Regions from separate parts of the Alteromonas sp. HB246098 genome, predicted to be linked through region 1. Evidence: predicted binding sites of a transcription regulator. Region 1 holds the regulator's gene; each other region holds the start of a gene.
The links. Region 1 encodes MetJ, which represses methionine synthesis genes. Its sites were predicted from a motif close to TAGACGTCTAGACGTCTA; they were not measured.

Region 1 (8,937 bases):
CAGACAAACAGCGTGATCTTTTGATGGGAGACCTTACGGTATCAATAGTTCAATTCATAATACAGCAAATGGTAACTGGCGTAGGCTTCAGTGGCAAAAGGTTAATCAATACTTTATACAACAAAGGCGCATGGAATGCGCCTTTAGTTATCTACTTGTATAGCTTTGTTACCGCTACACAAAATCAATCGCCGGAGCGCACACCTAGCATATGACAGATTGCATAGCTTAGTTCACTACGGTTGAGAGTATAGAAGTGAAAGTGCTTCACCCCTTCTTTTGCCAGTACCTTCACTTGGTCCATGGCAATATTAGCGCCTATTAGGTTACGAGTGGCTTGATCATCTGCATCAAGACCGTCGAACATCTTGTGCAACCAGCCCGGAACGTGCACGTCTGTAAAGCCAGCAAACCTTACTAACGTTTGGTAGTTAGTCACAGGTAAAATTCCTGGAACTATGTCTAAGTCTACTCCCGCGGCGGCTGCGCGGTCTCTAAATCGCAGGTAAACACTCGTATCGAAGAAGAACTGGGTTATCGCTTCGGTAGCGCCAGCTTCAGCTTTGCGTTTAAGGTTTAGCAAGTCGAACTGCGCATTTGGCGCTTCAGGGTGTTTTTCTGGGTAGGCAGCAACTGAAATATCAAAATCGGCAACGTCTTTTAGTAAGGCAACTAAGTCAGAGGCATACATCTCTGTTTTGTCTACCCCTTTAGGCAAGTCGCCACGCAAGGCGACAATACGGCGAATGCCAGAATCCCAGTAGTCTCTTGCAATTTGCTTTAATTCATCACGGCTTGCGTCGACACAGGTTAAGTGAGGAACGGCAGCAACGCCTGTTTGCTGTTGAATACGTTTTACCACATCGTGGGTTCTGTCACGTTCACCGCTATTGGCGCCGTAAGTAACCGACATGTAGCTTGGCTTTAGCGGGGCTAGACGTTCAACCGACTTCCACAGGGTTTGTTCCATGGCTTCCGTTTTAGGCGGAAAGAATTCAAAAGATACATCAATATCACGCAGCTCCGACAGGGACTGGTTTAATGCATCGATACCTTGTGCGTAAGAAACCATGGTTTATACTCTCAAAAATGTAATCTTATAGACGTTTAGACGTCTAAATTAAAGAATATATGTCTAGACGTCAAGAGGTTTACACTGCTCAATTGACCTTTTCGTGAACTTGTTTAGAATTTCTCTTCATAATATAAAAAGAGTAGACCGAGTTAGTACAATGGCAGAATGGAACGGTAAATATATTCACCCCTACGCAGAACATGGGAAAAAGAGCGAGCAGGTAAAGAAAGTCACTGTCTCTATACCTATTAATGTGCTTAAAGCACTTACTGATGAGCGTACCCGACGCCAAATCAATAATTTGCGCCACGCCACTAATTCGGAACTGTTGTGTGAAGCGTTTTTACACGCGTTTACCGGACAACCTTTGCCTAACGACGATGACCTGCGTAAAGACAACCCTAATCGCGTGCCGGCTGAAGCTAGGCGCATTATGGAAGAAATGGGTATTGATCCAAGCTTCGAAAATGATGTGTCTGAAGACGACTGATATCTATCATTAAAGAGACACGGCCCTGTATTGTATGTTAGCGGATGTAAGTAATTACCTACAACACAGCGCCGTTTTTATGTATCTTTATTCTTCCGGGTTTTCAGGCACTCGTGCAACGCCCGACTCAATAGCCGCCTTAGATACAGCGGTAGCAATACGCTCGCACAGACGTGGGTCCATAGGCTTGGGAATAATATAATCCTTACCAAACGTTAGGCTGTCACTTTTACTTGCGGCTAATACTTCCTCTGGGACGGGTTCTTTTGTAATAGCACGAAGGGCTTCAACTGCCGCCACTTTCATCTCGTCATTAATAGCTGTAGCGCGAACGTCTAGAGCGCCACGGAAAATAAATGGAAAGCACAGCACGTTGTTTACCTGATTAGGGTAGTCTGAGCGTCCAGTAGCCATAATTAGGTCTTTATGTACTTCGTGAGCGAGTTCAGGCTTTATCTCTGGGTCAGGGTTAGAGCATGCAAATACAATTGGATTTTCAGCCATCAAAGAAAGCGCTTCTGGCGGTAAAACATCAGGGCCTGATACACCGACAAAGATATCTGCGCCTTCCATTACATCTTCAAGGGTGCGCTTATCAGTGTTGTTAGCAAACAGCTTCTTGTGCTCAGTTAAATCTTCGCGACGAGTGTGGATAACGCCTTTCCTATCTAACATGTAGATACGCTCACGCTGGGCTCCACACTTAATCAGTAGCTCCATACAGGCAACCGCTGCTGCGCCAGCGCCCATGCAAACAATTTTAGCGTTCTCTATATTTTTGCCCTGAATCTCTAAAGCGTTAAGCATACCTGCGGCGGTTACAATAGCGGTACCGTGTTGATCATCATGGAATACTGGGATTTTACAGCGCTTAATGAGCTCTTGCTCAATTTCAAAGCATTCCGGCGCTTTGATATCTTCTAGGTTAATACCGCCAAACGTATCAGCAATATTGGCTACAGTATTGATGAATTCTTCCGTCGTACGATGTTTCACTTCAATATCAATGGCATCTAAACCAGCAAAGCGTTTAAATAGAAGCGCTTTACCTTCCATGACAGGTTTTGAAGCTAATGGGCCTAAATTGCCTAATCCTAAAATTGCCGTTCCGTTACTAATAACAGCAATAAGGTTGCCTTTACCCGTATATTTATAGGCATTATCTGCATCTTCGGCGATTTCTCTCACCGGTTCGGCAACGCCCGGGCTATAAGCAAGAGCAAGATCGTCGACACTATCGGCAGGCTTAGATAGCTCTACGCGAATTTTTCCAGGCGTGGGTTTGGCGTGATAGTCAAGTGCGCGTTGTCTAAAATCTGACATGTAAAAAAGTATCCTTAGATGTAGGGTTCATCGGTGTTTTCGTTCACGCTCTGTAGCTATTTTATTATCGTTGTAGTTATAGGTAGATAAACATAAGCGCGTTACAACCAACTAATGACAAAAGTGATTATAAATAGTTGTGGGCACTGGTGTGGTACGTTGGAAACTGCAGACCTAGCGTTAACGCTTTCTGATTTTCCTCACATATCGCTGTTGATATTAGGACTAACATTTAGACCTACATTTATATCCAAAAGCGCCACGAGCCTTTACAGTAAAGCATTATTCATAAAATTAATGCTCACTATCAAGGTGCCGATCGCAACTCTAACACAGCCAATCACTGTGTACATATCTGATCAGAATTCTCAATTATCAATGTAGGTTAGGCATACTAATTAGACCAGTAAAATAAGCCTATAATTGTCATTCATAAAATTTATTATTAATCCGCTTAATATTTTGAGGGTGTATTGTAATGGTATTGTAGATGCGGGTGCTTTAACGGCTAAAATACTTATCAATTTATATTCTTAAAAACAGTGCTAGATAATATTGCACAAAGATAAACCTCTTTAATTTCGCTTTCATTTATCTGATAAAATACGACAAGAAACCTTTCAAGCTAGCTTTTAAAACAAAGAATATGACAGAAAGAAAACTAGTCGCAGTGCTAACTGACGTGTGTGAAAACGTAAAATCTGACCATAATGGTTTTGTATGGCTTACGCATCTAGGGCCTTGGAAAGCGCCTAAAGTTGTTGCCGTGTTTAATACGGAGCGGGAGAAACAGCAAGCATTGATAAGCGGTTGGGATATGGACTTCATAAACCAGGTGAATATAGCCCTTGAATCTATAAAGTCTATTCCTGTTGGTATTTATTTTGACAGTGAAGAGGCGTGTAAAAAACAAAGTAGAGGAGACTGGGATAAACATCTGTCAGGAATCAAAAAATTTCATTAAGTATAATGAGTGTTTTGATTTTAAGTGTAAGCGTTATCGATATGATCAATTAGCTTTTAATTAGAGGCGCTTGCATAAGTGGAAGCTATTCAACAGTAGTTTCTGACATGAATAGTAACCTTCAGGCAATAAAAAAGCGCCATATAGGCGCTTTTTTCAAACTCGATATCAGGCTTACTTTTTGCCCAATGCACCGAAACGCTTCTTGAAGCGGTCAACACGACCACCAGTATCAACGTTACGTTGCTTACCAGTGTAGAATGGGTGGCATGAAGAACATACGTCTAGGTTGATGTCTTTACCAAGGGTAGAGCGGATGTTCAATACGTTACCGCATGAGCAAGTTGCTTTGATTTCTTCGTATTTAGGGTGGATATCTTGTTTCATTGGGTTACCTCAAATAATAAGGCCGTATCGCTATACAACCCGAAGTCGCACACCATACGTTACTTAATTCAAATGATAAGTCGTTCAACGAACAACCCATCGCAAAAAGAGCGGCGCATAATATAGGATGGAAGTGGCTTGATCAAGCGGTTTTTGTCCAAATGTTAAACAAGAGAACTCAACAAGACGCCTAAACAAACAACATTCCTTTCATGCTTACCAGTAAAATATGTTTAAATATTTGTCTTTCAAGGCTAGGCCCATATGCGCTAATGGCAAAATTGTGTGGTAATAGCAAAAGGTATAGCTAGGGGTGTAGCTAGCTGCTAGCAGCGCACATTGCTGTAACCTATAGGTATGCATGTAGCCTCTAAATAAATAGTTTCAGTGTAAGACGCTCAGCAAGCAATTTGCGCGCTGTAAAAGTCATCAAATAAGGTAGAACGTTCGCAATGGCCTTTATCCAAGTTGCCGTGCCAGTGCCACTGCGCCAACTTTTCACATATACCCACAACAACGCACTCAGTGCGGGTGTAAGAGTGGTTGTGCCTTTTGGTCCACGTAAATTGGTGGGTGTGGTCGTCGAAACTCTACAAAAAACTGAAAGTGAAATTGACAACGTCGATAAGTTAAAAGCTATCGAGTCGGTACTTGACGATAGCCCCATTATAGATGATGTGTTGCTGAAAATGGCTCAGTGGCTGTGGCAGTATTACCATCATGCGCCAGGTGAAGTACTGCACGCCATGTTGCCTGTTTTATTACGCAAAGGCGAGTCGGCGGCCCCCACGCCACAAGACATGCTAATGTTTACCGAAGACGGTGAGCAAACGGCTGCAGAAACGCTATCGCGAGCGCCGAAGCAACAAGCTTGCTTTTCCGCGCTGGCGTGTGGAGCTTTATTAGCGTCGCAAGCGCGAAAACAGTATGGTGCACCTGCAGTTAAAGCGCTTGTTGAAAAGTCTTTGGTACGTATCGAAGAAATAGCACCTGAATTTAAGCCAGGTAGTTGGCTTTCCTCGTTATCGCTTTCTGAAAAGCCAATTCCAGACACTGAACAGTCAGTTGCCATTGCTGCGCTTAATCGTCAGCAAGGTAACTTCGCGGTAAGTTTACTTGAAGGGGTTACCGGTAGCGGTAAAACGGAAGTGTACCTTCAGGCCATTGAACCTTTACTGCGCGACGGAAAACAAGTGCTTATACTTGTGCCAGAAATTGGGCTAACACCTCAGACGGTATCTCGTTTTGAGAAGCGCTTTGGCATTGCGGTGGGCGTTTTGCATTCTCAGATTTCTGATAAAGAACGTTTACATGTTTGGCAGCGTGCTAAAGCCGGTGAACTCGGTATTATCATTGGTACTCGTTCGGCTATTTTCACGCCGCTGCATAACCCCGGCATGTTGATTGTGGATGAAGAGCATGACGAGTCTTTTAAACAGCAAGATGGGCTTCGCTACCACGCCCGTGACTTAGCAGCCATGCGTGCCAAGCAGCACAATATTCCTCTTTTACTAGGCAGTGCCACGCCCGCGCTTGAGACACTCAACAATGCACTAAGCGGCCGCTATGCTCACTTACAGCTAACCAAGCGAGCGGGAGGTGCGAAAAGCACACATCAGCATGTGCTGGATGCGCGCGACCAACCTATTCATTACGGTATTTCGCAAGGCCTGCTAACCATAATGCGCCAGCACATTAGCGCAGGAAATCAGGTGTTGGTGTTTGTGAATCGAAGAGGTTATGCGCCAGCGCTACTTTGTCATCGCTGTGGTGAAACCGTAATGTGTAAGCGCTGTGACCGCCCTTATACCGTACACAAAGCCCAAAACCGGCTACAGTGCCACCACTGCGGTGGCATGCGCTCAATGCCATCAAACTGCGAAGCGTGCCATCACAATGAATTAGTAACGGCAGGTACGGGAACCGAGCAAGTGGAGCAAGGGCTTGCAAGTTTATTCCCAGGCATTAAACAAGTACGTATTGACAGTGACACCGTGCGGGGCAAAGACAAGCTTCACCAAACCCTTGATGCTATTAATCGCCAAGAGTACCAGCTTCTGGTAGGCACCCAGATACTATCAAAGGGTCATCACTTTCCTCATGTCACCCTAGTAGCAGTGCTAGATTGTGATGGTGCACTTTTTAGCGCGGATTTCAGAGCGCCAGAAAAGCTTGCCCAGCTTGTTACTCAGCTTGCTGGAAGAGCAGGGCGCGCCAGCAAACTTGGTGAAATGTGGCTTCAAACCCACAACCCCCATCACCCTTTGCTACAAGATTTAGTGCACAATGGCTATGGGCATTTCGCACGGCACGCTTTAATGGAGCGTAAGGCAGCAGGGTTACCCCCTTTTATTAGCCAGTTTGTTATTCGCGCAGAGGCTACCGATAGCAGTTTGGCTTATCGCTTTCTACAGGAAAGTAAGCAGGTGTTTAATCAACAGCACGCCATTGATATAAACGGTCCGTTTCCTTGCTTAATTGAAAAACGGCAAGGCAGGTTTCGGTTTATGCTGGTATGTAGCCATGAAAAGCGTGCGCCGCTTCATAACGCGCTGCGTTTGGCGCTGCCATTTTTACAGGCGTTACCGCAGGCTATGAAAGTAAGGTGGTCGATAGATATCGATCCTACCGATTTCAGTTAGCTTGTTGGGTAGCAATACGTTAAAATTTTAACAAGATTGAAGAGGCTGAAACACTAGCCCTTCTAATAGACTTGGTATATGACGTTTTCTTACGCATACAAACAACGATAACAAGTAGGAATATTGCCGACTATGGCTCAACGCGATTATGTCTCTCGTGGACGCTCTCCTCAAAAAAAGAAGGCTGCTGGTAAAGGTAGAAAACCGGCCACAAATACGCGATCAAACGCACAATCTAACGGCCCAGTTTCTGGGAAGCTTCCTATCGTTCGCCTTATAGGCATTTTCGCTCTAGTGATTGGCTTCGGTGTATTTTTGTGGTCGATAAAAGACAATGTAGAGGATGACGTAGATACTCAGGCTTCACGACCTGTTGCCCCAACAGAAGAGTCTTTACCTGAACTGCCTGAGGAAGAGTGGGAATACATCAAGACTCTGCCAGGATACGAAGTAGAAGTTGAAGTAAGAGAGCAGGAAAAGTCGGATAAACGCTATTTAATGCAGTGCGCCTCGTTTAGAACCCGCGCCCAAGCTGAAGAGATGAAAGCCAAAATTGCATTCCAGGGTTTAGAAGCTCTTATCAGACACAGCACCGGCAGCAATGGTGATTGGTTCCGCGTTATTCTTGGCCCTTATGAGTCTAAGCGCGATGCGGAGAAAGCCAAGCACAGCCTGCGTAAGGTGAACATTGCCACATGCCAAATTTGGTACTGGAATTTGTAGCGCTCTTTCCAGAGCGCTATCAGACAGCAAAGAACGAGCTCGCTTCTAGGCGAGCTACATTTATGTAGCGACTTCAATGTTGCTACTTTATCTGTGCTCTATTTCCTAGGCATTATTTCAATTGGCCATAGGCTGTATTGGCGAAAGTATGCGCTCGATAAATGACATATTCAATAAGCACCGTCAGCGCTAAGCCCATATAATATGCAGCGCTGAGCGCACATAATTCTATCCTACCCTTGAAATTAAAAAGCCTTCCCCCACTTATTTGTTATTGAATTATTACGCTGCTGCCCTAGTTCCGCTAAAAGGTACGTATAAAACGCAGCAGCGCCCAGCTAAACGGGGAAATAACGTGACAACGATTGTATCTGTACGACGTGGGAATCAAGTGGTAATGGCCGGTGACGGACAGGTATCACTGGGCAACACAGTAATGAAAGGGAATGCGCGCAAGGTGCGCCGTTTGTACCACGACAAAATTCTAGCGGGATTTGCGGGCGGCACGGCCGACGCGTTTACGCTATTTGAGCGCTTTGAAGCGAAGCTTGAAGCGCACCAAGGCCATTTAACCAAAGCGGCGGTTGAACTTGCCAAAGACTGGCGGACTGATAGGGCGCTACGCAAACTCGAAGCCCTGCTTGCCGTAGCCGATGAAACGGCGTCATTTATCATTACCGGTAATGGTGACGTAGTGCAGCCAGAGCAAGATCTTATCGCTATTGGCTCTGGCGGTAACTACGCCCAAGCGGCAGCTACTGCACTTTTAGATAATACCGAGTTAAGCGCTAAGGAAATTGCTGAAAAGTCGCTGACCATTGCCGGTGATATTTGCGTATTCACTAACCATAGCCAAACGGTTGATGTACTAGATTACTAAGTAATAGCGAAAGCTGTTATTGGCTTGTTGTCGCTCGTCTGCGTAGCAAGTACAACAAGTATTGTTAGAAAAGGGTTTATTCATGTCTGAGATGACACCAAGAGAAATTGTTCACGAGTTAGACCGACACATTATCGGTCAACAAGATGCCAAGCGCGCCGTATCTATTGCACTTAGAAACCGCTGGCGTCGTATGCAGCTTGAGCCTGAGCTGCGCCAAGAAGTTACGCCAAAAAATATTTTGATGATTGGTCCAACGGGGGTAGGTAAAACTGAAATCGCTCGCCGTCTAGCTAAACTTGCTAACGCACCTTTCATTAAAGTTGAAGCGACAAAGTTCACCGAGGTGGGCTATGTAGGTAAAGAAGTTGAGACTATCATTCGTGATTTAGCCGACATCGCGGTAAAAATGACGAAAGAAAACGAAATGAAGAAAGTGAAATTCCGTGCTGA
Region 2 (12,210 bases), on a different contig from region 1:
TTTCGTGGCTCATACTTGCTAAGAAGCTGGATTTTAGTCGAGCAGACTCCTCGGCTTTGTCTCTCGCTTCTTGAAGGTATTGCTCCGTTTGTCGCTGCTGAGTAACATCTTGTTGAAAACCGATGTAATGCGTCACTTCGCCATTGGTTTTGACTGGGGTCAAATTTAATCGGTTATAAAACGCGCTGCCGTCTTTTCTGTAGTTAAGTAGTGTAGTTTCAATAGGCTCACGTGTCGCAATGGCTTTACGAATTTGCTCAACGGTTTGCTTACTGGTTTCATCACCTTGCATAGAGCGACAGTTGTGCCCAATCATTTCGCTTCGTTTGTAGCCAGTTAATTCTTCAAATGCACTATTTACATAAATAATTGGCTGCCCGACCCGTTTAACGTCAGAAATAATAATTGAAACAGTCGCTTCATCCATGGCATGGGTAAGTACGTTTACGTGGCTTTCTAATGCGCGCTGCTCGGTAACGTCACTTCCTACATATATATCACCACGAATATTGCCATTTACGTCAGCAAGGGATGCTTTTGTCCAACGAATATAACGTTCTTTGCCCGAATTAACTGAAAAGTGCGTCAGCTCATCGCTCTGCTTTGCTGATAACTTCCGTACTATCAGCTTTAATATTGCGTTCTTTTCACCGTATTGGTCATCGCAAAAAATGTCGAAGCGTTTATTTGAAATGAGGATTTCTTGATTCTGATCGACCACGACCAGCATGTCGCCCATCGATTCTAATACATTGGAAAATTGCTCGTTAGAGAGTGATACCTCGGTCAAGTCCCAGATAAGCTTATCGAAAGCGGCTCGAATGTCGGCTAACTCTTTTGCCTCAATTTGCGATTCATTGTTTAAAGACGTTGTATTGTCACTGTTAAGGCGATTTTTAATATCGTCATAAAGCGTTGAAAGGGTTCGCTCGGCCAAGGTTCCGGTCATACTCACCATATGCAATATAATGAAAATGAACCCCACAACCATTGCTAGTAAAACAATACCTGTCCAGGCAACCTCTCTGTATGCAGTAATAGTTGGTTTAACGCTATATAACTGAAGATTCTTCCAGCTGGTTTGCTTAATAGAATAGCCACTTTGATTAAACGCTAAAAAGCTTGAGTTTGGCGCTATTAAAGAGGGCTCGCTACTAAATAGTACGTTTCCGTTTGAATCTGTGACTAACTGGTTAGTAAGTCTAGGGTAGGGCGCGAGTAATGATTGAAGGCTATCGACGTACATGACAAGGGCACCTTCAGAGACGCCATTGAGCAGAACGGGAACGCTGATGACTACTCCGTATTTAGATACGGACGAAAAGGTGTTTGATGAGCCAAGCGTTTGCTGACGCCAAGCACTGCTTAACGACTCGGGAAGCGTAGCACTCCAGTTTTTGTCGATAACTTTCTCACCTGCAAAATCAAACAGTGCAAATTCTACCGTTTTTGCCTGGGTAAGATTTAAAGAGCGAAAAAACATAGGTAGGTAATTATCTCGCTGCTGTAAATCAACCAGCGAATTAATAATAATGTCGTTTGCCGCTAGATCAGCTAGCTGACGCGTTGTATCGCTAACGATGAAGCTAATATCTTGCTCGAGCCCTTCTACCGACTGCTGCTGAAGGGCATTACTTTGCTTAACAATGAAATGAAAGGAAAGGGCAACTAGCGTAATAGACAGCACTGCTATTAGTAGCGCTAGCCTTGGGATCATGCTTGAAAGCAATAAAGAACGCAGCCTCATAGGTTCATGCTGCATTATTTCTTGCCCGTTGTTACCAAATGGCCTTTATCATTAATCTTCGTCATAAAATAATCCTTTGACCAAAGTGCATCATGCCTTTCTTTAGTGAATGGAGCTTCATAGTATTTAACAGCGCCCTGGATGTCTTTGAGCGATTCTAGAGCGTTGCGCAACTCGTTAACTTGTATGCTATTTGCTTTATCGGCAGCGATAGCAATTAAATGAATTAAATCATATGCATGGGCTAAACCCGTGACTCCTTCAATAGCTGCTGCATCAATAAGTCCATATTTATTATAATAGGCTTCTAACAGTTGTTTAGCCTTGTTATTTTTCTGATGGTGGAAGTGAAACGTTTGAAGAACTGATATGTCGTGCTGATGGATAGGGTTGGCTAGTTGAGATGCGAACTGACCTGACGCTATACCCCAGTGAGAAACAACAGGAAGCGAGCTTAGGCCTTGTTCAGCCAATGCATCTACAACAACCACACCTTCAGGCACGTTGGTAACTAATATGACACTGTCTGCCTTCGAATCTTTTATCGCCTTAGCATCTTCAGAAAAATCTTTCTGTTGCCAATTAATCCAATAGGTTGCGCTAATGTTTACCCCTTGATCCTGTGCCGCTTTAGTTAAAGACTCAAGGTTAGAACGTCCCCATCCTGTTCGCTCTAGAACCAAAGCGACATTAGATAATTCTCTGGATTTTACAAAGTCTATCAGTACAGACGCTGCTTCAGCGTCACGTACTGAGATTCGAAAAATGTTATTGGGGGAATGATCATTGTCTACTATGGGGGTGCCGGCGGCCCAGGGAACCAGCATGAGAATATTCTTAGTATGTATAATATCAATTTCCGCAAGCACCACAGGAGTGTGTACTCCACCAATGACGGCTAGTAAATTTGGCATTTGCGCAAACTGTTCAATATTGTAAATACCGCGAGCAGGATTTCCTCGATGGTCTTTCGTAATCACTTTAAGTGTACGACCAAGTATCCCCCCATTTGCGTTAATTTCATCGACGGCTAGCTCTACGCCTCGAGTAATAGCAACGCCTCCTTCTACAGCTACTGCCGAGAGATCTGCATCAATACCTATAATTAGCGGCTCTTGAGTACTTTTAGCTTGGCATGAATTAAAGAAGGATATAAAGCAGAGGAGCGCTGATAAAATAAGATGTACACGCATGGATTAGCCACCTGATTGATTACCCTTAAAAGTGTATAGCAATGTGCTGAGCGTTTTATTATTTACGCATTATCCTTTAGTCTAAATTTGCTCATTGTGTGTACAGTTTTTCGATGAAACACCCTTTATACTTCTTCTAGAAACAAGCTTCTAGAAATAAGCCAATGTGGCACGATTCTACTATTGAACAAAAGGCGTGAAGCTAAATGGTTGTTTAGTGAACGGCTATGTGAGAGCGCAGAGCACGGTAAAAATTAAAAAATACCTGTGCCAGTGAGAAGGATATCCTCTTTTGCTAACACAAATTAAGGAGAACAGTAGTTTGGAGTATAAGTGCGAAATACAACATTGCCTACAATTATAGATGTGGAAGCAAGTGGATTTGGGGCGGCAAGTTACCCCATAGAAATAGGCATTGTGCGCTATGATGGTGCAAAGTGGTGCAAACTACTGAGGCCATTTGATTCTTGGGTACACTGGGATACAAAAGCAGAATCGCTTCATGGCATCTCTCAACAAATGTTGCAAGCACGAGGTGAGGAGCCTCATAAAGTATGCGTTGAGCTTAATAATTTTCTGGGGAATACGGTTGTATACAGTGATGGATGGGTGGTAGATAACCCTTGGCTGATAAAGCTGTACGCGGCTGCGCAAATTGAAATGTCGTTCACTTGCCGCGCCCTCGAATATATATTGAGTGAGTCTCAAATGGATAATTGGCACGACGTCAAAAACAGTCTTTCCGCTGAACTAGACGTAAAGCGTCATCGGGCGAGTTCTGATGCAATGATAATTCAGCAAACCTATGCTAAAACAATGGCGCTCACTCAGGAGTGATTCTGTGTTGCCTTTTCAGTAAGGGAAGCGCAATTTTGGCGTCGCGGCCTTCGCTAAGCCATAGGTAGTGATATTACTAAAACAGGTAATTAACACCTAAATAAAGCGCCATATTCTCTTCTTCTCCAACTTGTCTATGCTCTAGCTCTACGGCCATGTTTAATCCTTCGCTTTGGCCAAGCAACCAACCTAATCGCGTAAAAGTACCTACATCGTGCGGTAAATAAAGCCACTCGGCATAATGTTGAAAAGCGGTATTATTTGTTTTGTAGGTTGCATAAACCTTCTGCGGCACCCAAGTGTTGAAACGCCGGCTGGCGCTAAACATACCTTGTGAGCCCGCTGGATAGGTATAAGTGTTATCGTAGAGGTAGGTTTCGGTCGTGGATTGAACGCGGTACATACTGTTTAGCTGCCACCGAGCTATCTTCTTGCTCTTAAACTGAATTGGGCTGTAGTTGGTATTATTTACTTCCGCGAACGCGGGCAAAGCCGTTATTGAGACAGCCAGTGCAAAGGCGAGGAAAATACCAGTAACCATATTCATGGAAGAGCCCAAGATGTTGTTATCATGGCTTGTAAACAACCAGTAACTACAAGCAATAGTGTGTTCGTTATTTAAGCATAGACCCAAAAACAAAGGTTGGAAATAGCCTTTACCGTTTTTAATCTAGCTGGCTAGCTTGTTTAACTTGAAAGACTTCAACGAAAAACGCCGCCAGGCTGCATAGCTTCAATGTAAAGCGTAACAACCTAGCGGCGTTTTCAATAAGCGTTATATGCTTATTGGGTTAGACCGAAGCTTTCAGTGCTTCTGCTTTATCCGTTGCTTCCCATGGGAATTCGTTACGACCAAAGTGACCGTATGCAGCAGTTGGGCGGTATATAGGGCGCTCAAGGTTAAGCATTTGGATAAGGCCGTAAGGGCGCAGGTCGAAGTGTTTACGCACTAATGCTACCAATGTTTTTTCATCTACTACACCTGTACCAAAAGTATCGATGCTGATAGAGGTCGGCTCTGCAACACCAATGGCGTAAGACACTTGGATTTCACAGCGCTTTGCAAGACCTGCTGCAACAATGTTCTTAGCAACATAACGGCCCGCGTATGCTGCGCTGCGGTCTACTTTTGATGGATCTTTACCAGAGAACGCACCGCCGCCGTGACGAGCCATGCCACCGTAAGTGTCTACGATGATTTTACGACCTGTTAAGCCACAGTCGCCCATTGGACCACCGATAACGAATCGTCCCGTTGGGTTAATGTGAAAGCGTGTATTTCCATCAATCCATTCACTGGGCAGCACTGGCTTAATAATTTCTTCCATTACCGCTTCGCGAACTGTTTCAGTGCTTACTGAATCACAGTGCTGGGTTGAAAGCACAACCGCGTCGATGCCAACAGGCTTGTCGTTTTCATATTTGAAAGTAATTTGGCTTTTAGCATCTGGGCGTAACCAGTCTAGTTTGCCAGATTTACGTACTTCCGCTTGTTTTTGTACAAGGCGGTGAGAGTACGTGATAGGTGCCGGCATAAGTACATCAGTTTCATCGCTAGCGTAACCGAACATTAGGCCTTGGTCGCCCGCACCTTGTTCTTCTAGGCTTGCACGGTCGACACCTTGATTAATATCAGGAGACTGTTTACCAATAGCATTTAATACGGCACATGAATCGGCGTCAAAGCCCATGTCTGAGTGCGTATAGCCGATTTCTTTTACTGTTTTGCGAGTAAGCTCTTCAATGTCTACCCATGCAGAAGTGGTAACTTCACCACCTACTAAAACCATACCGGTTTTTACATACGTTTCGCAGGCCACCCGAGCGCGAGGATCTTGTTCTAAAATAGCGTCAAGAACCGCATCTGAGATCTGATCAGCAATTTTGTCCGGATGTCCTTCAGACACTGACTCGGATGTGAATAAATGCGTGGCCATAAATGCTCCGTAAGCGTTAAATTATCAAAATAGTCGTATATTGTACTAAAACAAGTTATAAATACCAGTCTTTACTTCTAGACGTCTAAAAGTCTCTTTGTTACGAATAGTTGACACAACCCGATCACTTATAGGGTTATTCAGGTCGTAATTGACGAAGTTAATGATGTATAGACAAAACTAGGTGTTAGTTATCACCGTTTTCGCTGTAGTGGGAGTACGTAATGGTCAGGTTATAGACCATTTTTTACTATAACTTTCACTATTGGCAATCAAAACCCATTGAACTGAAAGGTGGCATAGGTAAGAATAACGCCACATTCAATCGTATAAAGAAGTAGAGCGAACGCCTTACCTCTACGCTCGTCTAGCTTGGCTAGCCCGCTAAAATACGAAACAAAAGATACGAAATAAATCAGGAGACAACATGCCCTCTCGCCGTGAACTCGCCAATGCTATCCGTGCATTAAGCATGGATGCCGTTCAACAAGCTAAATCTGGTCACCCAGGCGCCCCTATGGGGATGGCTGATATCGCGCAGGTATTATGGGGTGATTTCTTATCACACAACCCTGCGAACCCGTCTTGGGCCAACCGCGATCGCTTTGTACTTTCAAATGGTCACGGCTCGATGCTGTTGTACTCTCTGCTTCACCTTTCAGGCTATGAATTGCCAATTGAAGAGTTAAAGAACTTCCGTCAGCTACATTCTAAAACGCCTGGTCACCCAGAGTATGGTTATGCGCCGGGTGTTGAAACTACTACTGGCCCACTAGGTCAAGGTATTAGCAATGCAGTGGGTATGGCGCTTGCCGAGAAAGTGCTAGCGGCACAGTTCAACAAAGACGGTCACACTATTGTTGATCACCACACCTACGCGTTCTTAGGTGACGGCTGCTTGATGGAAGGTATCTCACACGAGACATGTTCACTAGCCGGCACGCTAGGCCTTGGTAAGCTCATCGCATTTTGGGATGACAACGGCATTTCAATTGATGGTGAAGTAGAAGGCTGGTTCACTGACGATACGCCAGCACGCTTTAAGAGCTACGGTTGGGAAGTGATTGAAGGCGTTGACGGTCACGATGCGGAGCAAGTAAAAGCCGCCATTGAGAAGGCACAAGCGAACACCGCGCAGCCTACGCTTATTTGTTGTAAAACCACTATTGGCTTCGGCTCGCCTAATAAAGAAGGTACGGAGTCTTGTCACGGTGCACCACTAGGTGATGACGAAATTGTCGCTACACGTGAAAAGCTTGGCTGGAGCCACGGCGCGTTCGAAATTCCAGACGATATCTACGCAGGCTGGGATGGTAAAGACAAAGGCTCAAAAGCGGAAAGCGCGTGGAACGACGCTTTCGCAGCATACGAAGCCGAATACCCAGAGCTTGCAGCAGAATTCAAACGCCGCGTAAATGGTGAGTTGCCAGCAGATTTCAGCGACAAAGCAGACGCTATCATCGCTGAACTTCAAGCTAATCCTCAAAACATTGCTTCACGTAAAGCGTCGCAAAATGCATTAAACGCGTTTGGTCCGTTACTTCCTGAGCTATTAGGCGGCTCTGCCGACCTTGCTGGTTCTAACCTAACCATTTGGGAAGGCAGTAAAGGCGTTGAAGCAAATGATGCATCAGGTAACTACATTTATTACGGTGTACGTGAATTTGGTATGTCTGCCATGATGAATGGTATTGCCCTTCACGGTGGCTTTAAGGCATACGGTGCAACTTTCCTAATGTTTATGGAATATGCACGTAATGCGGTACGCATGGCGGCGCTAATGAAGCAGCCTGCAATTTTCGTTTACACCCACGATTCAATTGGTCTAGGTGAAGACGGCCCAACGCACCAGCCGGTAGAGCAGGTGGTTGCGCTACGAGCTACGCCTAACCTTGATAACTGGCGTCCTTGTGATCAGGTTGAGTCTGCTGTGTCGTGGAAGTCTGCCATTGAGCGCATTGACGGACCAACAACGCTAATCTTCACGCGTCAAGGCTTAGCCCAGCAAGAACGAACGGCTCAACAAGTTGCAGATATTGCTAAAGGCGGTTACGTACTTAAAGATTGCGAAGGTACACCAGAGCTTATTCTTATTGGTACCGGTTCTGAAGTTCAGCTTGCCGTTGAAGCAGCAGAGAAACTTACCGAGCAAGGTAAGGCCGTTCGCGTAGTATCTATGCCATCAACTGACGTATTCGACCGTCAGTCTGCTGACTACCGAGAAAGCGTACTGCCGTCTAGTGTTGTAAAACGTGTAGCGGTTGAAGCCTTGTCTAAAGACAGCTGGTATAAGTACGTCGGCTTTAACGGCGCTATCGTAGGTATGGACACCTTTGGTGAGTCTGCACCTGCAGGCGACCTGTTCAAGCACTTCAACATTACCACTGACGCTGTAGTAGAGGCTGCACTGTCTCTGTAAGAGGTAATAGATAAGCCTATGGTAAATATTGCCATAAATGGGTTTGGTCGTATTGGTCGTAACGTATTGCGCGCACTTTATGAAAGTGAGCGCAATAACGAATTTAAAATTGTGGCCATTAACGACATTGCTAAACCCGAGGGCATAGCACATTTACTTAAATACGATACCGCCCACGGGCGGTTCCGTTTTGATGTGGCCTTAGAAAACAACACGCTTAATGTGGCAGGCGACGATATTACGTTGCTCGCGATAAGCGATATTAAAGACCTACCCTGGAAAGACTTAGGCATCGATATTGTGCTTGAGTGTACGGGAAAGTTCGATGACAGAGCATCGGGGCAAGCCCATTTAGATGCTGGCGCTGGCAAAGTGCTGTTCTCGTCACCCGGATCACCAGATTTAGACAATACGGTCATTTTCGGAACCAACGAAGACACGTTGACCAGTGAACAAAAATTAGTCTCCAACGGCTCTTGCACCACAAACTGCATTGTTCCGGTTATTCAAGCGCTAGACGCCGCGTTCGGTGTTGAAAGTGGTACGATCACAACCATTCACGCGTCTATGCACGATCAGCAAGTTATCGATGCTTATCACGAAGATTTGCGTAGAACCCGTGCCGCGAGTCAGTCAATTATTCCCGTTGATACACGCCTTGCCGCCGGTATAGAGCGTATTCTGCCTAAGTTTGCGGGTAAGTTCGAAGCCATTGCCGTACGTGTACCTACTATCAATGTTACTGCTATGGACTTAAGCGTAACGCTTCAGTCTAAGGTAACTATTGAACAAGTGAATCAAGCACTGCGCAATGCAAAAGCAGGGCGATTGCAGGGCATTTTGGACTACACCGAAGAGCCTTTGGTGTCGGTAGATTTCAATCACGACCCTCACTCGTGTATTGTAGATGGCACACAAACGAGAGTCAGTCACAAACAGCTGGTTAAAACACTGGTGTGGTGTGACAACGAATGGGGTTTTGCAAACCGTATGCTCGATACCGCTAAAGTGATGTTCGACGCAAAATAAAGCATTGATGCTGCCAAGGGTTGGTAGCACCAGCCCGCGCAGCTTTCACAGTTAATTTGAGCGTGTTTCACTTGTTTTAACACGTTCTACTGAATTTAAATTAACATAGGAAAGACGATGGCAATTCCAAGCATGAGCGATATGGCCCTAAATGGCCAGCGCGTATTAATTAGACAAGATTTAAATGTGCCGGTAAAAGACGGCAAAGTAACTTCTGATGCGCGTATCAAAGCATCAATTCCTACGATTAAAGCAGCCCTAGACGCTGGCGCGGCAGTTATGGTGATGTCTCACCTTGGCCGTCCTACTGAAGGCGAGCCTGCTGATGAGTTTTCTCTTCAACCTGTGGTTGATTACCTTAACGACGCCCTAGACGTACCGGTTAAGCTTGTTAAAGACTACCTAAACGGCGTTGAGCTTGCAGACGGCGAATTGGTTATCCTTGAAAACGTACGTTTTAACAACGGCGAAAAGAAGGACGACGAAACGTTAGCGAAACAGTACGCAGCACTTTGCGATATTTTCGTTATGGATGCCTTTGGCACCGCTCACCGTGCACAAGCGTCTACTCATGGCGTTGCTAAATTTGCGCCAAAAGCCTGTGCTGGCCCATTACTTGCTGCTGAATTAGATGCACTGGGTAAAGCGCTAGACAACCCTAAGCGCCCAATGGTTGCTATTGTCGGTGGTTCAAAAGTATCGACCAAGCTAACCGTACTAAAAACACTGGCTGAAAAAGTAGACCAGCTAATTGTTGGCGGTGGTATCGCTAATACCTTTATTGCGGCACAGGGTCACAATGTCGGTAAATCTTTGGTGGAAATGGATTTAACCGAGCAAGCCACGCAGCTTATGAATGAAGCTCAAGCGAATGGCGGTAATATTCCAGTGCCAACAGACGTAGTCGTAGGCAAAGCGTTTGATGAAAATACCGAAGCGACGCTAAAAGTAGTCAGTGATGTTGCTGACGACGATATGATTTTTGATATCGGCCCAGATTCGTCAAAAGCGTTAGAAGATATTATTAAGAATGCGGGCACTATTGTTTGGAATGGCCCTGTAGGCGTTTTTGAATTTGAACAGTTCAGTGCAGGTACGAAAGCGCTTTCAGAAGCGATTGCAGCAAGCGACGCATTCTCAATCGCAGGTGGTGGTGATACACTAGCAGCAGTTGATAAATACGGAATTGCCGATAAGGTTTCTTATATTTCAACAGGTGGTGGCGCGTTCCTTGAGTTCTTGGAAGGTAAAACACTACCAGCGGTAGCAGTACTAGAAGAAAAAAATAAATAAGCCTAAGCGCTGTATAAAAACACAGCGCATAAAAGCTCTCGATAGCTAAGGCCTAGTGCAAAGTTGCCCCAACATGCGTCACGCTCAGTAACAGCATTTTTGAGCGTGACCATTTAATCGGAGACGATTACCCCAGCGAAACAGTGAAGTACGCTGGCATAAATACCAATTTTATTACAGATGTGTTTACTCTAGGTGCCGGCTAGCCGTGTAAGAGACAAACAGATCTTTAATAGAATTGGTATAACAATAAACCCTACACCTGTCTATTAAGGCAGTAATATACAAAAGGAGTGTTGCAATGGCATCACAAGCTCAGCAGGCAATGCTGGATAAACTGAAAACACAAACCGGTTTTATTGCAGCGTTAGATCAAAGCGGCGGTAGTACACCTAAAGCGTTACGCTTATATGGCATCGAAGAATCTGAATACAGCTCAGACGAAGAGATGTTTAATCTAGTTCACGAAATGCGTACACGCATTATCACCAGCACCCCTTTTAGCGGCGAACGCGTTCTTGGCGCAATCTTATTTGAAAACACCCTTGATAGAGAAATTGAAGGCATGTCTACTGCACACTTCTTGTGGCAGAAAAAGCGTGTCATCCCTTTCTTAAAAGTTGATAAAGGATTGGCCGAAGAGAGCAATGGTGTTCAAGTGATGAAGCCTATGCCTGGCCTTGATGCTCTGCTTGCTAAAGCGGTAGCGCAAGACGTATTTGGCACTAAGATGCGCAGTGTGGTAAAGCTTGCGAATCATCAAGGTATTAAAGATGTCGTTGCTCAGCAATTTGAAGTAGGTAAGCAAATTCTAGCTGCTGGCCTTGTCCCAATTATCGAGCCAGAGGTTGATATTCACAGCCCGCAAAAAGCAGAAGCTGAAGCGCTACTTAAGTTAGAGATCCTAACCCAGCTTAATCTTCTTAGCGAAGGTGAAGAAGTGATGCTTAAGTTAACGCTACCAACCGAAGCTAACTTTTATAAAGAGCTTGTTGATCACCCTCGCGTACTTAAAGTGGTTGCACTGTCTGGCGGCTACAGCCGTGACGACGCAAACGCAAAACTATCAGAAAACCAAGGTATGATCGCGAGCTTCTCTCGCGCATTAACCGAAGGTGTATCTGCACAGCAATCTCAAGAAGAGTTTGAAGCAACGCTAGATAAAGCGATTGAAGGTATCTACCAGGCGTCTAAAGCCTAGACTTTCTCTTAACTTGTTTATTACAAAGAGCGCTATTCAGCGCTCTTTTTGTTTAGATTAACGCATTCAATTCAAAGCCTGTTGTCAAAAAAAAGCGGACTGTGTAGCATCTCGCGCCATTGTCATTGCTTGATATCATTGAAGCCTAGTATTGGAAGTAAACTGGTGAATTTCCAACACATAAATACTCAACGCTTTTGCTACGGTTTAGCGCTGTTATTGTTTACGTGCTTGCTTACCATTAAACAAGATATTAAGCCCATCTCGTTTAAGCATCAGCTTGATGCATCCGTCTCGACCCTATCAATAGAAAGTAGCGCAGAAGAAAATGGACAAGACGACCTATTTTTGTCCGTTATCAATACGTTTGGTAACGCTGCGATTATTAGTTCACTTAGTGAAAACCCCCTCCCGTATTTAGTCTCTTGGTCTAAGAAGAGCTACGTCACCCCACTTACAAGAGCGCCACCTGCTGTTTAAGCTTTTCCTCTTGCTTTAATTTTCGAGAGAAAAGCCTTTCAATTTCAAAATTTTCACAAACGTCAGTTCTCTTC
Region 3 (12,210 bases), on a different contig from region 1:
CTTAACCCACTGAAAAATATAAACTTTAAATTTTGGCAAGGCCATTGCTCTAGTAAAGACAGTAAAGATAGTAAAGATATACCAGCGAATAACGCTAGTGTTTATTTGATAGTGACTCTACACCCCATCGCAGCGTTTAGAACAAAGTTAATGTGTTACACCTAAATTAAGGAATGAACAATGTCTAACAAACTACTACTTTCTGTTGCCGTTACCAGTGCTTTGATAAGTGGCCACGCATTCGCGCATGACACAAGCTTTCAGAACAACAGTTGCGACATGGAGCTAGATGGCCATATTCAGTATTACCAAGGCGACCTCACGGTTCAGATGGACAATGGTTCAGTAATGACCATTGATGCTCAACACAATATGACCATTAATGGCCAGTCAGTTTCGCTAGACAGAGAACAGCAACGTTGGGTAAGTGAATACTACAACAACATTGATATTGCTATTCCTATGACTCTTACCATTGCCAGTGAAGGACTGCAAATTGCCAACGTAGCAGTAACTGAAGTGTTTACTGAACTGCTGGGCGGTGACCAAATGGGTGATGATTTCAATGAATTGTTCAACTCACTAGAAACTAAATTAAACACCTCATTTTATGATGACGCGGGCAATATTCGCGTAGATTCTACGAAATTTGACGAGCCAGGCTGGTTTGACGAGAGCTGGGAGCAAGAGTTTGAAACACAAATTGAATCTTTGATCAGTGAATCTATGGGCCGGATTCTTATCGCGGTTGGCACACAAATGCTGTGGGAAGGTGGTGATATGTCTGAGTTTGAACAAAAGATGGAGCGCTGGGGTGAAGATTTAGAATATCGCTTGGAAAGCCAAGCCGCTTCGCTGGAAGAAAAAGGCGAGGCTTTGTGTAAAGTGCTGAAGAAAGCCGACTATGCGGAAGGTAAAATGCAGGCATCTATATCAGGGCTTGATGACTTGAACCTGCTGGATATTGATCACAGAGATCACCATGAGCAACACGGCCACAACGACGAAATGAAAATGTAGTCGAGTAATTTAGCGAACTAAACCCGCTACAACAAACTACTTACCTTTCTGTATCACTTATTTTGAAAACCGACTGAAAAACCAGTCGGTTTTTAGTTTTTATACCGCTCGCTATTTAACTTTTGAATATTTCACCTCTTTCAGATTTCTGCTTTTTCAGTTAATGGTAGGCATATTAACGACATCCGCACCCCGATTGATGTACTCTTAAGCCCTAAACAAAAGGGGAATTTAATCGATGACTCAGAATGTAGTAATTAGTGGCTATGGCTGGTTAGCCGGCTATGTAGGCAACGCACTGGCAGGTAAGGTCAATATTATAGGCACTACTCGAAGCCAACAGAAACGCCTCGCGTTAAAGGAACAAGGTGTCACCGCCATAGAATATGCACTGGGCGATGATACATCAGTACTATGTAGCCACTTACAAAACGCGACGTTATTGTTAAATATTCCCCCTGGTAGAAGAAACACTAACCTCGAATCATTTACTGAAAATATGCTGCGACTTATTGATGCTGCACTAAGCGCAGACGTCGCGCACATTATTTTTATCAGTACCACATCGGTTTACGGCGATGACACGAATAACGTCCTTACGGAACAAAGTGACACGAACCCACAAACTGCGTCGGCGAAAGCCCACGTGACTATTGAAAACCATTTAATGTCTAAGCGAGACCAAACTAATATCAGTATTGTTCGCTTAGCGGGTTTAGTAGGTCCAGATCGTCACCCAGCTCGTTCATTAAGTGGAAGACAGTTGGATGCAGGAAATAAACGAATTAACCTTGTCCATGTGCACGACATCGTGTCTGCGTTAACCTCAATTATTTGCGACAAGCCGCTAAACGACGTTATACACCTTTGCAGCTTATCTCACCCTAAGCGCGGTATTTATTATGTAGATGCAGCTAACGCGATGGGTATAGACACACCACACTTTTCTGATACAGAAGCTCAACCTGGCGGCAAGGTTATCGACGCTGCGCAAAGTTGGGAAAGGCTTAACATTACGCCTACCTATGGTGACCCCTATAGCATGTTTTAAGGCTTATGCTTGTATGTTTACTTAGCTCGCTAAGACGGTTGTAGATTCATTGAGGTGTATTCGCTAATAAGTTGCCAAAGAGCGGTGAATTAAGAGCTAATCGCTAAAAGAAACAAAAACGGCAAGCCTCAGGCTTGCCGTTTTTTTATCCGAATTTACTGCTAGCACACAGCAAATACACTAGTTTTGTATGGTGAACATGCTTAACCGAACAGGCTTACACCAAAGTATTTCACCGCCACCGTGTTTACAAAAATCACAAGTAGAATTAGCGGAATAAAGGTTTTCAACGAAACATCCACATACTTTTCAAACCAGCTGCCTTTATAGCCGCTGCTGCCTTCTTCCAAAGAAGCATTAAAATTAGCACTCTTCCAGCGATAAATAACGAACAAGCAAATTAGCAAGCCGTTTAACGGCAAAATAGTGTCGTAGAATACATCGTAAATTACGTCAAACAGCGATTTATCTGCGCCTGCGTAGTGCATAAATGACGTCAGCATATCAACTTTACCAAACGACAGTGCACTTAGAATTGCCAGCACAATCATAATGCTACCTAAAGAGCCTAACGCCCATTTACGGCTCACGCCTTTTTCGTCCATTAGTGCTGCAACTGGTACTTCAAAAATAGACACTAGAGACGTAATTGCCGCAAAGAACACGAGTAGGAAAAACAGGCTCGCGACTATCGAAGCGCCCATATAGCCTATGGAGTCTTGTAGTGCTAAGAAGATATTAGGCAGATAAGTAAAAATCATACCTACAGACGATTCACTTAACTCATCAGGGTTAATATCTGGGTTAAAAGAGAATATGGCAGGAAGAATCATTAAACCAGCGGTAAAAGCCACAGCGGTATCGGTTAATGCAACAAGCTTTGCTGCGCTTGGTACATCCGCACGTTTATCGATGTAACTACCGTAGGTGATAAGAATCCCCATACCCAGCGATAGTGAGAAAAAGGCTTGTGACAATGCGCCATTGACCACTTGCGCCGTAATTTTTGAAAAATCAGGAACAATATAAAACTCAACACCAGCCATTGCATTTTCGCGGGTTAGTACGAAGATAACAAGGCCGATAAGCATTACGAAAAGTGCTGGCATAAGCAGCTTCGCCGCTTTTTCTATCCCCTCTTTTACACCACCTTGAAGAATAAGGTAAACCACACCAACAACAGCAGCCATGTAGACGAAAATAGACTCTGAATTAATAAACACCCCAAATGTATTGGGGTCTGCTAGTTTGTCTAAGTTTCCGCTAACTGCTTCAAATAAATAGCCAAAAAGCCATACAGTAATAACCATGTAGAAAACCGCAATCATAAACGGCGTAGCAATCGCAAACCAGCCTGCAAGTTTCCACTTCTTTTCGTTACCACTGATAGCGCTGTATGCGCCTAATGGGTCTTTTTTAGCATGGCGGCCCACTGACATCTCCGCCAGCATAACCGGTAAACAAATAGCAAAAACAAAAATGGCGTACATTAAAAGGAATGCCCCACCACCGTTTTTAGCTGCACCGACAGGGAAACCCACCAAATTACCAATGCCCACTGCAGAGCCTGCAGCAGCCAATATAAAACCTATGCGCGATCCGAACTGTTCTCTGGCCCCGCTCATATCCATTCCTCTTGTTGAGTTATTGTTATAACAGTTCGCTTGTCACGCCTTATGACATACAAATTAGCCTTGTATAAAACAATCACTTTTTTGCACTCACAATTTGTACTTGTTGTTCGTTCTTGATTCTCGTCGGAATCAAGCCGAGCGAACTGGTATTATTTATTATTAGGATGGCGTTTGTTGTTATGACTCACGTGTGGCGTCAACGCGTTGTATTGCTACCTCTATGGGCGTATCAATACGCTGCACCATTCCCAAAATAGCATGGTAACAGCAGTGAAATAAAAAGTCTTGATGTTGAACTTGCTGAAACGATGATAGACCGTATCACCAAGTTACCACTTCACCATTCCAGTCAATAAAACGGCAAGCTTGCTCCCGATCAAGCGCTGAAAGGTGGTGAACAAGCTGTTTGGCGGTAAACTCTGGTGTAAAGAGTTTTTTAGCGGCTACATTTTTTTGGAATGGCTTCGACAGTCCTGTATCAACAGTACCTGGGTGGTAGCATACCAGCATGACATCTTTTAATCTGCGCTTGTACTCTACCGATGCTGTTTTAACAAACATATTGAGCGCGGCTTTCGATGCACGGTAGCCATACCATCCGCCAAGCCCGTTGTCTGATATGCTCCCTACTCTCGCGCTTAGGCAAACAAGGGTAGACCCTTCTTTACTCATAACATTGACTAAATGCTTAAGCCATATAGAGGGAATAATGCTATTTGTCGCGAAGTACGCTGTCAGGGCTTCCTCACTGACATCTTCTAAGCGTTTTTCGGGGTGAATACCATCGTTTTCGTTATGCAAAAAACCGGTTGTTATTACTACCGTATTTAACACAACGTCTTGCTCAGCGAGTTGTTTTACAAAACCGCTAATGTGCTTATCATCCTGTTCAGAAATTTGATGATACGAAACATTCTCTAGGTTGTTACTTTCAGTTACAGCTGCACGACTTACTGCAAACACCTTTGCGCCTGCACTGCGATATTGTTCTATAAGCGCAGACGCTATACCGCCAGATGCGCCCACTATCAGTACGTTACTTTCCATTCGGCTCTCCCGGTACACAGCGGTCGCACTGGCGCTTTTTACCCGTTAAAAGGTAAGAAATGGTATATCTATGTTTTGCGAATACATTGTAGAAAGCATCGGCGGCATAACGAATAACAGGCCAGCGAAGCGGAGCATAAATCCAGCCCATACCCACTGCTTTCCACGCTTCATGGGTAACATCAAGTCCGGTAATTAGGGTGCCGTCTTCACGAAGGCCATGAATTCTGGCGTTAAGCGCATGCCAATCCATGGTTGGATAACGACTTGCAAAATCAGGGGCCTGAATGTCGACCAGTGTGAGTTTGTTATGTTTGTCTCTTTTGCGTAGATGACGCATTTCGGCTATGCACAAAGGGCAATAACCATCATAAAAAATAATCACTTCTACCTACCTCTGCCACTTACGACGCTTATCGCTTGAAGACAATTTCGCCCATGCAAACATGGAAAAATATAGATTAGAACGCGTTTGCCGTGCACTATCAGCGCTCTTATCGTGTTAAGTTTAAAACCGTTTCAAGCCGTCGCACGTTATTCTTATTTAATATTCGTTTATACGATAAAAAAATACGCTTGGATGACTTGTGTTGTGACCTAGGGGCACCCACACTACAAGCAAAGATTAAGAGAGGTTTTATTATGGCAAATTTACAAGTGGCCACTTTAGCAGGCGGATGCTTCTGGTGTATCGAGTCCGCGTTCAACACTGTCGAAGGCGTAGAAAAAGCAATTTCTGGCTATGCTGGAGGTGAAAAAGCCGATCCAACCTATGAAGAGGTATGTACGGGAAATACTGGCCATGCAGAAGTGGTACAAGTAACGTTTGATGCAGACAACATCAGCTACCGTGAAATTTTAGAGATTTTCTTCGCGCTACATGATCCTACTCAGCTAAACAGACAGGGTAATGATGTGGGTACTCAGTATCGCAGCGCAATCTTCTATCACAACGATGCTCAAAAAGCGGAAGCTGAAAAAATTATTGCACAAATCACAGAGGAAGAAATTTGGCCCGACCCGGTAGTCACTGAAATAGTAGCCGTGAATAACTACTATGACGCCGAAGACTATCATCAGGATTATTTCAAAAACAATCCGCAGAACCAGTATTGCTCTATGGTGGTTGCACCTAAGCTTGCAAAATTCAAAAAGACTTTTGCTTCTCGCCTTCGCAGCGATGCATAAGTAAAGTCAGCTTTTTTAGCGGCGTTTACAGATAGGCTAAAACGAAAGGGTTGCTTGGTAGCAACCCTTATTCGGTTTGAAGGTCATCTTGAGTAGATAGACGCTAATCAAACCAAACGTCATTGATTTCTATCGGAAACAGTAACGGTGCTAAATCTTCATAACGCGTCTTATGCGCCTCACATGTCGCATTTTTCATGTAATTCTTTTCCCACGGATCGTTAATTATCCATAGCGTACTATCAATAGTGACTAACCCTTCCATTGATGAATTATCCATCGTGTACTGTTCACAACTCTGGTCACTGGCAACATCAAAAATAATGGGAATGCGCTTTGTTGGCTTGCTGCCAGTGGTATCAATTACCCATAATTCATTGTCGTTTCTTGCAGCGCCAAATAAATATGATGCGCCTGTTGAGTGCGTATATAAAGCCAAGCCATTTATGGGGTGATTACCCGAGGTAAACGAAGGAAGCTGTAGGTCTGGTTCGCTCACGGTCGCAAAATCGCTCGATGAGAAAAAGTCCTTATCGACAGACAATGTAAAGACTCGTGGCTGTCCCGCTTTGTCTTTTTCCAATGCCAAATACAAAGTGCCGTCTTCTGCCATAGTGAGGCCTTCAATGCCATCATTGGGGAAGTTCCCTACTTCGAACTCTTTCGGAAATTGTATTGGACGTACGTCTGACATTTCAACATCACCATTGTCCTTGCGAGTTAATTTAACCAATAGGGTTGGGTAGTCTGTAGAGCCTGTATCTTCGTACTTGGTTTCACAACGAGGGCTTAAGGCGCCAGTACGGGTAGCGTCTTCTGTGACGGTATAGATGACATTAGCATCTCTAGGGTCTACCGCTAACGCTTCTAAATCTGGCTGTTCGCTTAAGTAGCCATAAAAGCAGCTTCGACGCACGCTCCTTGAGAATGAAAAGCGCATACTAGACGCGCTTAGCGTTGCCGTGTCTGGTGAAATGCTATGTAACTTCAACTGCTGCGTAGCATCCGCGCTTGCATCTGCAATGGTTACTAGCTGTCCGTCTAGCACTACTAGCCCTGATGTTTGGGGGTCAAACATCACTTTTCCAGATTCATCGAGGATCCACTTCCCTACCGTTGTTTCTGTCAAATCGGTGGGTTCTGGACTAATAATGACATCTTTGGGCTCACTGCATGCGGTGACCAGCATCGCGGTTAAAACGGTGGCAGTTAAATATTTAAGCATAATATGAAGTCCCCTCTCGACTCACTAGAGCGAGAGCAAAAGCTAAAACTGAAAAAATTGTAAGGGAGTATATCGAGCATACCGTTTATGCACAAAAAAGAGTAAGGTTATAGCGGTTATTTACATTAGCGACTGCCTTTGTATCTGTAAAACACAATAAAGATCGTAAAGCGCCTCAATATAGGTGCGAAAAAAGTGTTTTAGCTAGCAAAACGAGTATTGAAGGAGAAAGCCATTCCTACGCAGCACTTGCCCCAAGTCATAGCAGGGCCAATAGTTAGAAAAGTGACGCCTACTGAAAGCCATATATGGGTAGTCACCAGTAACGCCGAAGCACCATCGCTGAAACTATCGTCTTGTGACCATACAATAGCGGGTGAGTGTCAGAGTGAAACTGTACGCGTAGGCTCTTATGCTTTCATCCATCTAATCTCTTTTTACGCCGCTGATCCTTTTAAAGACAGAGCGCGCATTAGCTATCAACTGTTATTTGACGATTCGTCTGCGCAAGCCGCATGGGAAAAAGAAGAGCGCGCAATACTCTACGATGGCCAGCCCTCGCCAAGCTTTCACTACACCGAAACACCCGAAACTATTTTGCACGGCTCTTGCCGCAAGCCCCACTTTCACGAAGATGATGCGCTGGCGCAGGTTGACGTGCTTCATAAGAACGCATTTGAAAAAGATAAGAATTTCCCCGATCTTTTGTTGATGACGGGGGATCAAATTTACGCAGATGATGTAGCAGGGCCTATGCTTAAAGCCATTCACAGTGTGATAGAGCGTTTAGGCCTTTACCACGAAGCGCTTGAGGGCGCAGTGGTGGGTAATACGAGTGAACTTGCAACTCATGAATTTGGGTTTTATGAACGTGAACAGCTTCTGCCGCAAATAGCGACCAACACGGTACTATCTTCAATTTTCTTTGGCGCCAAGAAAAAGCCTGTCTTTACGTCGGTAAATGCACAAAACCATTTAATTGGCAGTGCAGAGATCATCGCTATGTATTTGCTGGTGTGGTCCGATACGCTTTGGACCAGCGTATCCATAGATAAAAATGGGATCCCAGAAAAGTACTCAAACATTTTCGATAAAGAGAATGACGCGCTTACCGGGTTCGTTAAGCAATTACCCCAGGTACGCCGAGCACTAGCGCACATTCCTACCTATATGATCTTTGACGATCACGATGTTACTGACGATTGGAACTTAACACGGGGTTGGGAACAAGAAGTGTATAGCAGCCCTTTATCAAAACGCATGATCGGCAATGCTCTCATTGGCTACTTGCTATGCCAAGGCTGGGGCAATGCGCCTAAAAAAGTCGCGCCGCTGATCGCAAAAGTACACGAATCGATAAGTGAAGATGGCTTCACTGCACACGATGAAGTTATAAGCGATCTTTTAGATTTTGATCAATGGCATTACCGCTTAGATACCACGCCTCCTATTGAAGTATTAGACACACGAACACAGCGCTGGCGCAGTGAATCAAATATGAACAAGCCTTCGGGCTTAATGGATTGGGAAGCGCTGTGTGATTTCCAGCATTCTATTATTGGCAAAGAATCTGTCATCGTTGTCTCTGCTGCCCCCATCTATGGGGTTAAAGTTATTGAGGCCATTCAAAAAATATTCACGTTTTTTGGCAAGGCGCTCACGGTTGATGCAGAAAATTGGATGGCCCATAAAGGTACTGCCAACGTTATGTTAAACATATTCAGGCACTACAAAACCCCGCCGGAATTCATTATTTTGTCGGGAGATGTGCACTATTCCTTTGTGTACGATGTGCGTTTACGCTTTAGGCGAAACAGCCCCCATATTACTCAGTTCACCTGCAGCGGATTGAAAAACGCGTTCCCGGATGGACTCATTAAGTGGCTAGATAGATTGAACCGTGTGCTTTATCGCTCCAAGTCGCCCCTGAACCTTTTCACAAGACGTCGGAATATGTCGGTAAAAGCACGGGAACCTAGCAAGGGTTATGGCGAATTATTCAACGGTTGCGCCATCGGCGTATTAAAAATTTCACAGAAAAACGCCGATGTTCAGTGCAAAGCTTTGTTGAGCAACGGTAAAGAGGTAGAATTCCCAGCTTCTAAAGACGATTAGTTCAAAAGAGGTATCTAATGAGTGATAGCGCACTGTCCATCGGATTATTTTACGGCTCAACAACCTGCTACACCGAAATGGCGGCAGAAAAGATCCAAGCGCAGCTCAATAGCCTTTTTGACGAAGACATTGTTGACCTTCACAACATTAAAGATGTAAACCTGACGCGCACGGCCGAATACGACATCATCATATTTGGAATTTCGACCTGGGATTTTGGTGAGCTCCAAGAAGATTGGGAATCTCACTGGGAAGAGGTTCACGGCTTAGATTTAGCAGGTAAAACCATTGCACTATTCGGGCTAGGCGATCAACTCGGTTATGGAGAGTGGTTTCAAGACGCATTGGGCATGCTTCACGATGCGATATTGCCAACAGGCTGCAACATCGTGGGTTACTGGCCAAACGAAGGCTACGAATTTACTGCCTCTAAAGCCTTGACCGAAGACAAGACCCAGTTTGTTGGTTTATCCCTAGATGATGAAAATCAATACGACAGAACTGATGCTCGCATAGAAGCATGGTGTGAGCAATTACTGGTCTCAATGGCTTAATCCCCTTTTACATTTGGAAGTCAGTGTTGGAAAGTAAAGGCCGTCTTCATCAGCAATTCTATCGCAACGGCCCTAGCCACCGAGACGGTGCCGACGTATCGTTTCAAGATATACGCAAACTATTTAATTTCGCTACGATCACGGTTGGCAGATGGGTGACTGCGGAAGAACAACAGATCGCTGCCAATTTATTTTTTGACGCCCTGTACGATCTGGTTGCGATCCTTAATATTAATGAGCAAGTTCTGTCTTTAAATGGCTCTCTATCCCTTGCTTTTGGCAGCGGGGGACAAAAACACAGTAGCGCCCACTACAACAGCGCGAAGAGGCAGCTAGCGCTAGCAAAACACGCAGGAGCGGGAGCTCTAGCCCACGAGTGGTTTCACGCATTTGATCACTACATTGCCCCTCGTATGTTCGACGGCGTTGCCGCCGGAAGTTTCGCCACGCAGGCGTGGCTGGATAACGCTCCAATGAACGCTCATCCTTTAAATCAAAAATTGAGCGATTGTTTCTCGTTATTGTTTTTAAACGATCAAAAAAGGCCAAATGAGTACTTTGTGCGATCCGTAGAAGCTGATCGCGCGCTAAAAATGTATTATTATGCTATGCCTCAGGAGATGGCAGCCCGCGCATTTGAAGCCTGCATTCAAGATCACGAGATCAAAAATGCGTTCTTAGTGCAAGGTACAAAAAAGTCAACGGAAGCTAGACTTGGCATTTACCCTCATGGTAACTTGCGTACATCACTCAATCAGGCATTGATGTTGTATTTTTACCAATTAGGTGTCGCTATTTCACGCAAACAAACCTAGTTTGTTGTTTTATTACCGTGAAACTGAGTATTTTTTCAACAACAAGTGTTAATGAGCACACTGTTTTTATACAAAAGTCTGTATATTTTTGTAACAAGCAGTATACTAAATGGCTCGAACGTAACAGAAGAAAGAAGACGAGATGAAAAGAAAGAAGCATACCTCGGCTGAAGACGAGGCTCAGATTGATATGACCCCCATGTTGGACATTGTGTTCATCATGTTGATTTTCTTCATCGTAACGACCTCGTTCGTGAAAGAGAAAGGTTTAGACGTAAACCGTCCAGAAGACAATCAAGCGAAAAACGACAAGCCTTCTAAAGCGCTTTCTATTCGTATTGCTGCTGACGGCACTATCACGATGGGTGGCCGTGAGGTTGATATTCGTCGTGTGGTTGCGAACACGCAAACATACCTAGCAGAAAACAACACTGATTCTGCTGCTATCCAGGCTCACGAAGACAGCGAGCACGGCACAGTAGTTGAAGTAATGAACCAAGTTAAAATTGCTGGTATCGACAAAGTATCTGTTTTGGTTAAAAAGAGCAGCTAAAACGCTTTATTAATCAAATACAAATTAAGTAAAAGCCACCTTCGGGTGGCTTTTTCGTATCCTCTCTTATACCAAAGTATCTCTTGTGCTATCGCGCGAATTTTGTTCAGATCGTACCATTCGGTGTGTCTGGATAAACCATGTTGAAACTCGGTTCCAGACTCTGATGTCACTGGAGCCATTATGCACAAAAAACTTATTTACACTGCTGTAGTTGCAGCGGTAATGTCAGCACCCCAGGTGTTTGCAGCAAAAATTGAATTAAGCGAAGCGTTTAACTACAACGCTTTCATCTTTGAAGATTACGAAGGTGAGCGTTCTGACGTTGAAGGCTCGTTAGCCGTAGGTGGAAACCTAACGGTTGAAGACTTTGATGTAGGTCTTCTAATCCCTACCGATCTTTCCTCTAGTGCACTTTATGTAGGTGGCGATCTTACTTACACCCGAGGCCATGTTCACGCAGGGCAAACCACAGTTTCAGGAATGGTTACTGCTAATGGCGTAATGTTCGATGGAGCACTAAACAGTGGTAGTACTACCACCGTAACCTACGGTAGTGTGGAAAACGGCGGTATATTCAGTGAAGGTGACGTGACATTAGAGAAGGCAGGCGTTAATAACGGTGATATCCAGTCTGAGCAAGCCGTTACCATCCGTGAAGCGGGTGTAAATGGCTCCATAACATACGGTACAACGCTTACCGTGGATAACGCAGGCTATACGGGGAGCGCAGTGCAGTCTTCCAGTAATACAGTAAACGTCGACAATCTCGATTTTAATTCCATTGCTAATGAAGTAACGGCGCAGTCTCAAGACTTTGCTTCGATGAGCGTAAATGGAACAACAACACTGACCTGTACCGACGCTTCAGATCCAAATGCGTTAGTCAGTTGTAATGACAGTAATATCGATACTCTCGACACCATCGTATTCTCTGGCTCTGATGATGTGAATATCTATTCGATTAGTTCTGACTGGTTCAGTGCTGCCGACAAAGACATTGTTTAC

Region 2: a site for MetJ is predicted at 5,785-5,802, ahead of metK (methionine adenosyltransferase). Genes of this name have one in related genera too.
Region 3: a site for MetJ is predicted at 5,301-5,318, ahead of msrA (peptide-methionine (S)-S-oxide reductase MsrA). Genes of this name have one in related genera too.

The regions. Positions count from the first base shown of each region.
Region 1 is NZ_JBTZUG010000009.1:129,893-138,829, reverse strand. It holds gene metF (methylenetetrahydrofolate reductase) at 185-1,072, opposite strand; gene metJ (met regulon transcriptional regulator MetJ) at 1,233-1,565, shown strand; gene ACYTPF_RS17205 (malic enzyme-like NAD(P)-binding protein) at 1,653-2,888, opposite strand; gene ACYTPF_RS17200 (hypothetical protein) at 3,535-3,852, shown strand; gene rpmE (50S ribosomal protein L31) at 4,027-4,239, opposite strand; gene priA (primosomal protein N') at 4,692-6,881, shown strand; gene ACYTPF_RS17185 (SPOR domain-containing protein) at 7,014-7,604, shown strand; gene hslV (ATP-dependent protease subunit HslV) at 7,960-8,484, shown strand; gene hslU (HslU--HslV peptidase ATPase subunit) at 8,567-8,937, shown strand, end outside.
Region 2 is NZ_JBTZUG010000001.1:1,375,879-1,388,088, reverse strand. It holds gene ACYTPF_RS05915 (ATP-binding protein) at 1-1,762, opposite strand, end outside; gene ACYTPF_RS05910 (ABC transporter substrate-binding protein) at 1,762-2,940, opposite strand; gene ACYTPF_RS05905 (3'-5' exonuclease) at 3,274-3,777, shown strand; gene ACYTPF_RS05900 (hypothetical protein) at 3,854-4,324, opposite strand; gene metK (methionine adenosyltransferase) at 4,569-5,714, opposite strand; gene tkt (transketolase) at 6,142-8,133, shown strand; gene epd (erythrose-4-phosphate dehydrogenase) at 8,152-9,162, shown strand; gene ACYTPF_RS05880 (phosphoglycerate kinase) at 9,280-10,455, shown strand; gene ACYTPF_RS05875 (fructose bisphosphate aldolase) at 10,757-11,656, shown strand; gene ACYTPF_RS05870 (hypothetical protein) at 11,822-12,136, shown strand.
Region 3 is NZ_JBTZUG010000010.1:38,559-50,768, forward strand. It holds gene ACYTPF_RS17620 (DUF2884 family protein) at 181-1,020, shown strand; gene ACYTPF_RS17625 (NAD-dependent epimerase/dehydratase family protein) at 1,259-2,071, shown strand; gene ACYTPF_RS17630 (sodium-dependent transporter) at 2,275-3,696, opposite strand; gene ACYTPF_RS17635 (SDR family NAD(P)-dependent oxidoreductase) at 4,027-4,752, opposite strand; gene ACYTPF_RS17640 (thiol-disulfide oxidoreductase DCC family protein) at 4,742-5,137, opposite strand; gene msrA (peptide-methionine (S)-S-oxide reductase MsrA) at 5,395-5,940, shown strand; gene ACYTPF_RS17650 (hypothetical protein) at 6,044-7,165, opposite strand; gene ACYTPF_RS17655 (metallophosphoesterase family protein) at 7,415-9,280, shown strand; gene fldB (flavodoxin FldB) at 9,298-9,834, shown strand; gene ACYTPF_RS17665 (CLCA_X family protein) at 9,861-10,649, shown strand; gene ACYTPF_RS17670 (ExbD/TolR family protein) at 10,792-11,202, shown strand; gene ACYTPF_RS17675 (choice-of-anchor A family protein) at 11,386-12,210, shown strand, end outside.